Regions from separate parts of the Listeria rocourtiae subsp. hofi genome, predicted to be linked through region 1. Evidence: a T-box and tRNA genes for the amino acid it is inferred to sense, from the RefSeq annotation. Region 1 holds a T-box; the other holds one or more tRNA genes.
The links. The T-box of region 1 lies ahead of ileS (isoleucine--tRNA ligase). A T-box ahead of a tRNA ligase gene usually reads a tRNA of that ligase, here a tRNA-Ile.
Positions count from the first base shown of each region.

Region 2: it has a tRNA-Ile gene. The T-box ahead of ileS (isoleucine--tRNA ligase) is inferred to sense a tRNA for this amino acid. The anticodon was not compared.

Region 1 is NZ_CAUYTL010000001.1:179,310-182,738, reverse strand. Features, by position in the region: gene R8925_RS00915 (YlmH family RNA-binding protein) at 1-625, shown strand, start outside; gene R8925_RS00910 (DivIVA domain-containing protein) at 772-1,308, shown strand; T-box leader at 1,296-1,538, shown strand; gene ileS (isoleucine--tRNA ligase) at 1,627-3,429, shown strand, end outside.
Region 2 is NZ_CAUYTL010000043.1:18,698-22,126, forward strand. Features, by position in the region: gene R8925_RS14205 (helix-turn-helix domain-containing protein) at 612-929, shown strand; tRNA gene R8925_RS14210 (tRNA-Met) at 1,073-1,146, shown strand; tRNA gene R8925_RS14215 (tRNA-Ile) at 1,844-1,917, opposite strand; gene R8925_RS14220 (IS630 transposase-related protein) at 2,061-2,876, opposite strand; gene R8925_RS14225 (SMI1/KNR4 family protein) at 3,245-3,429, opposite strand, start outside.

The sequences.
Region 1 (3,429 bases):
TGGTTATGAACATGTGAAGGTGAAATTTTGGGGTGGGGTTGCACACGCAGAACGTCGCCGTGCACTTATTTATCCAGATTATTATGAGCCAACAGATGCTGATTTTCAGATTACGTTGTACGATATTAGGTACCCAGTTAAGTTTACGGAACTAACGCATCAGAAAATTCTTGGAACAGTAATGTCACTTGGTATGAAACGCGATATTTTTGGTGATATCTTAACAGAAAATGAGCTTTGGCAGTTTTTTGTGATGAGCGAGATGAAAGATTATATTGGTTTGCAACTTGATAAAATAGGGAAAGTCAATATCATGTTGGAAGAGCTGAATCTTGACCAAGCTTTGCCAGTGCGTCTTGATTGGGATTACATTGGGACAACGATTACAAGTTTACGCCTGGATTTGGTGGTGGCAACCGCGCACAATATTTCTCGCCAAAAAGCGAAGCAACTAGTTCAAGGGAAGCTAGTGAAAGTAAATTGGAAAACCGTAGAGAACCCAGATTTTGAATGTGAAGAATTAGATATTATTTCAGCGCGCGGTTACGGTCGTGTGAAGCTGGGTGAAATAAATGGACATACGAAGAAAGATAAGATGCGGATAGAAATTGGTTATTTACGTTAAAATTTTGGCTTTTGAGAAGATAATACTTGCGAGAATGTTAGAATTTTATTATAGTAAGAACAGGTATATAAGGAATGAAGTTTTATGGTATAATAGAAGGGCTAGCCTAGAATTTGTTAGGTTTTGACCATATGGAGGTGTTGAGCATGCCATTATCACCGCTGGATATACATAATAAAGAGTTTAGCCGTGGTTTTAGAGGTTATGAAGAGGATGAGGTGAACGAGTTCCTCGACCAAATTATTAAAGATTATGAACAACTGATTAAAGAAAAGAAACGCTTAGAAGAGACACTATCTTCAAGAGATGACCGCTTAGGGCATTTCACCAATATCGAAGAGACGCTGAACAAATCCTTAATTGTGGCGCAAGAAGCTGCAAACCAAGTGATTGATAACGCGGATAAAGAAGCGAAGTTAATTGTGCGTGAAGCGGAGAAAGATGCAGATCGTATTTTGAGTGATTCACTATCAAAAGCTCGTAAAGTTGCGATTGAAATTGAGGATTTAAAACGTCAGTCTAAGGTCTTCCGTGAACGACTGCGCTTACTTGTAGAGACGCAAATGGATTTGATTAAGAGTGATGATTGGAAGCAGCTGATGGAATATGAAGTAGATGCAACGGAATTGAAATCAGCTGAACCAGAGGAATTCGTAGAAGAAAATGAAGCAGAAAAGCTATAATTGAGATAAGTACACTCTTCTAAATAGATTCTATTTTAAAGCGAGCTGGTGATGGTGAGAGACCAGTAATTAGGACAGAAAGTGGAAATCACTCAGGAGCTCTGATTTTGAAAGGCTATGTGCTGATTAGGAAGAAGCGTATATCGGCGTTAACGATGGAACGAAGTGGGCAAAGATGCAAGGTCGATGTCAACAAGGGTGGTACCGCGACTAATAGACTCGTCCCTTTTTAGGGGAGGGTCTATTTTGCGTTTTATCTAGGTTTGAGTGCACTGGAAGTAAGGCGGAGAAATTATTTTATATAAAGGAGAATAACTGATGGAATACAAAGATACGTTATTAATGCCGAAAACAGAATTCCCAATGCGAGGAAATTTGCCGAATAAGGAGCCGGAATGGCAAGCAAAATGGGAAGAGATGGATTTATACGACGAAATTCAACGAAAAAATGCGGATAAGCCAATGTTTATTTTGCATGATGGACCGCCGTACGCGAATGGCGAGTTGCACATGGGACATGCGATGAATAAAGTTATTAAGGACATGATTGTTCGTCAAAAATCAATGAGTGGCTTTCGTTCACCATACGTTCCTGGCTGGGACACACACGGCTTGCCAATCGAACAAGCATTGGCGAATAAAGGTGTGAAACGTAAAGAGATGACTGTTGCTGAATTTCGTAAGCTCTGCGCCGAATATGCGTATAAACAAGTGGATATTCAACGAGCTGGTTTTAAACGTCTTGGCGTGACTGGCGAGTGGGCTAATCCTTACATCACGTTGCAACCGGAATATGAAGCGGAACAAGTAAAAGTTTTTGGCGAAATGGCGAAAAAAGGTTATATCTATAAAGGGAAGAAACCAGTGTATTGGTCCCCGTCTAGTGAATCGGCCTTAGCTGAAGCTGAAATTGAATATCAAGATAAGAAGTCTGCCTCCATTTTTGTGGCGTTCAAAGTGACAGACGGTAAAGGTGTATTGGATGTCGGTACGAATATTGTTATTTGGACAACGACACCGTGGACTATTCCTGCAAATATGGGAATTACCGTGAATCCAGATTTGGAATACGTTGTAGCAACTGTTAATGGTGAAAAATATGTTGTTGCAGAAGCGCTTTTCTCAAGTCTTCGCGAAACATTAGGTTGGGAAAACGCAGAAATTGTAAAAACAGTGCGTGGTTCTGAGTTAGATCGCGTTATCACGAAACATCCATTCTATGACCGTGATTCGCTTGTGATGAACGGCGCACATGCGACGGCGGAAGCTGGTACCGGTGCGGTTCATACGGCGCCTGGACACGGGGAAGACGACTTTATCATTGGTCAAAAATATGAGTTAGAGACATTGGCACCACTTGATGATCGTGGTGTGTTTACAGATGAAGCGCCTGGTTTTGAAGGTGTATTTTATGATACGGCGAATAAAATGGTGACGGAGAAGCTAGAAGAAGTTGGCGCGTTGTTAAAAATGGAATTCATTACGCACTCGTATCCACATGATTGGCGTACGAAGAAACCAGTTATTTTCCGTGCAACACCGCAATGGTTTGCATCGATTAACAAGTTTCGTCAAGAATTGTTAGACGCTGTGCAAGGTGTTACTTGGACTCCTTCGTGGGGCGAAACACGTTTATTTAATATGGTTCGTGATCGCGGAGATTGGGTTATTTCCCGCCAACGTGTTTGGGGTGTACCGCTGCCGATTTTCTATGCAGAGAATGGAGAACCAATCATTACAGATGAGACAATTAATCACATTTCAGAATTGTTCCGTGAGCATGGATCAGATATTTGGTTTGAGCGCGAGGCAAAAGACTTATTACCAGCTGGATTTACGCATGAAGGTAGTCCAAACGGCGAATTTACGAAAGAAAATGATATTATGGATGTATGGTTCGATTCAGGATCAAGTCACCAAGCAGTTCTTGAAGCACGTCCTTATTTGAATCGTCCAGCAGATCTTTATATGGAAGGATCTGACCAATATCGCGGTTGGTTCAACTCTTCATTGACTACTAGTGTTGCTATTAGCGGTGAGGCACCATATCGCAACGTTTTAAGTCACGGTTTTGCTTTAGACGGTGATGGTCGTAAAATGAGTAAATCACTTGGGAACACG
Region 2 (3,429 bases), on a different contig from region 1:
ATTAATTTTTTACTTGCTCATCCGTGTATCAGGATTACGAGGAATAAAGATTGAGTGCTTCTTTTCTGGATTTATTTGATTGGCCCATAGTTTTACTGGCGAGATATAAAACAAATAACTTATGGTGGTATCGAGCACGCAATGGAAACCTTTATAGATGACGAATAATTGCTTCGTAATTTGAATCAGATCTTACCGATATAAAACAAGGCTATGCGCTTGGAATCCTTGTATGCAATTTCGCAATGTCCGAATTACTTGGAGAATTTTGATTGTATTTATATAAATTTATGTCACTTATTTATCAATTGATAAACGGATATATTATAAAAATTTATCAATAGTTCGAATCAGCGTACTAAAAATCAAAAAATTGGGGTATTTATTAAGTAACTAGACTAAATAAGGCCTTGTGCAACTTAAGGAGCTACAATTAGTCACCTTTCACTATCATTAATGGAATGGCAACCCTTTTTTGAACAAAAATTATAAGGTCTTGTCTAGCTAAATCTATAGTTCATAATTTAGCCTGTTATGCTAGTATTCTTAACGGATTTCGCGATGCGAAAACAGCCCTTCCTTATCAGCGGAAGCGAAAGAAGAAGGGGTCATTGGAGGCAAGAGAATTAGCGCTCTGTCTCGCGAAGCAGCCAGAGTGGACACATCAGGAAATAGCAGCGCATTTGCAGGTGTCCCGAGAGACGGTCATGAAATATATTAAACAGTATCATCTTCTGTACCTGCCGAAAAATAAAAAAGAAAAAAAGAAAATCGATCGAGACGCTTTGCATGCCTTTGTGGTGGCGCATCCAGAGTTATCGGTTTTAAAAGTGGCCAAGCATTTCGGCGTATCAGAAGCTACCATGAAAAAGAGGATGGAAAAATACCATATTCCTTACCGAACACCGAGAAATAATGGGTATCATTAGGGCTGTATTTTCTCGTAGGAGGGGATGTTTTTCCTTGTGTTTCGCTACCAATTAGTATAAAATTCAGAGTGTGGTACCAGTGAATGGGTATCGCTTCCTTTGAAGTAACTGTTTATACCAATGGACGGTTATTTCTTTTGTGTGGATTTGTAGCGCCGTTGGTTAGAGCAGACAGCTCATAACCGTCCGGTCGCAGGTTCGAGTCCTGCCAGATCCATTGTGACCACTAGTGTGTACAAGAAGCTCAATCGTAGAGAAATTCAAATCATTATAGTCAGAATATTGCAGAATGTCTGATTTGCTCGAAGCTGCTGGTTCTAACCCTATCTACCGTACAAAAATGTCAAATTCCGGCCGCTACCCCTACAAAAAATAGATGTTTCTTAGAAAAATAAAAACAGCCTAATAAACCATCGTTTTTGAGACACTTTCCTTATGTTACAAACAGATGACATGTGGGGAAATTTTGGCTAAAATTTTCATTGACCCCTAGTAATCAAATACATGGAACGTGTATCTCCAACTTCTATCCAACATGGAATAGGTGTAAATCACTTGTAGGAAAGGGATTTGTATTCCTTATCGATACAAATTCCCTTCTCGCGCTCGGTACCCCATATATTGAAGAAACTCGTTTTATAACATATTTGAACCGTTATCGTCGGAATATTGCGTAATGTCCGATTTGCTCAGAGATGCTGGTTCTACCCCTAATAGACAATAAACAAGACCTTTTCAACAAAAAAACACGTCGATTTCAGACGTGTCTATATATCTTAAGTTCTAGACATACTCTAAAAAAGAAAAAACGACAACTCCGGTAAGTGAGTCATCGCCTCTCGAGAAATAACAGCCAGTGAAAGCTATTAATATCCATAATAATACAGCTAGGGTGTTTTTGCAACCATAGGAAATGAATCTGGTAGGACTCGAACCTACGACCGGACGGTTATGAGCCGTCTGCTCTAACCAACTGAGCTACAGATCCACACAAAAGAAGCAACCGCCCATTGGTATAAACGGTTACTTCAAAGGAAGCGATACCCATTCACTGGTACCACAATCTGAATTTTATACTAAACGGCAGCGAAACACAAGGAAAAACATCCCCTTCCACAAGAAAAAACGGCCCTAATGCTCCCCTTTTTTTCTCGGTGTTCGGTAAGGAATATGGTATTTTTCCATCCTCTTTTTCATGGTAGCTTCTGATACGCCAAAATGCTTGGCCACTTTTAAAATAGATAAATCTGGATGCGCCACCACAAAGGCATGTAAAGCGTCTCGATCGATTTTCTTTTTTTCTTTTTTATTTTTCGGCATGTACAGAAGATGATACTGTTTAATATATTTCATGACCGTCTCTCGGGACACCTGCAAATGCGCTGCTATTTCCTGATGTGTCCATTCTGGGTGCTTTGCGAGACATAGCGCTAATTCTCTTGCCTCCAAAGCCCCCTTCTTCTTTCGCTTGCGATGATAAGGTAGGGCATGTTTTCGGATCAATCTCCCAACATACGACACCGATAGATGAAAATCATCCGCTATTTCTTGTTGCGTCTTATGTGGATACTTTTCCATATACGCGCTCATTTGTTGGATAACCCGCTCATCTACTTTACGCATGTCATCAATTGCAATATCGTAGGTAGCTATCAGTCTAAGAAATGTCTGTTTAGCGATGGGTTTCTCACTAGCATTTTCCATAATCCGAGACACCGTCGCATCTGGATTTTTCTTCACATAGACCTGAACAGCTTCCGCCAGCTTCTCCTCTTTCTGTTTTCTAAAAGCAAGACGCTCGTGATAAAGCATCTCATTTGTTTTGATGATAGTATCCATGCGATATCTTGTCATCTTAAATTTATTCGCTAGTTCCATCACCGATTTTTCAGGATGAGCACGGATATACGCTTCCATCCCAGCTGCTGTATCTGTATCATTTGTCATCCCGTTACTCCTTTATCACTTACTATAAGTACTCGATACTCATGAATCATCCATGTTGAATGCTTCTAAATACAATGTTAGTTCACTAGACTTCTTCTGTCAAAAAGTACATCACCAATATGACATATGTCAAAATCCATTTTCGGATATTTTGAGACGTGATTTCCATTCTTTTCTGACAGTGTCAAAAAGTATGCTTTTTGACACATTCCAGATACACAAAGAAAGGACATCACTTTTCAGCGTGCCCTTTCTTTATTATTTTTTAGCATAGTTAATTAAAAACAAGATTACTCCAATTGCTATGCCAAGAAACGCTAGTAACACAACAATATTAATTAATAACAACATGTATCAGGTTTACACTCCTAGTCGTCTGTCTTTAAGAACTCCTCAATCATTTCCTTATACATGACTAAATCTAAATCATCCTCTTTCTGTAATAAGGAAAGAATTAAATGGATAAATTTTTGATCTATAATGCCTTCATTTTCAATTTCCATTCTTGCTGCACTAGCAATTTCCACTTTTTGATGCTCGGATCCTTCTGTGT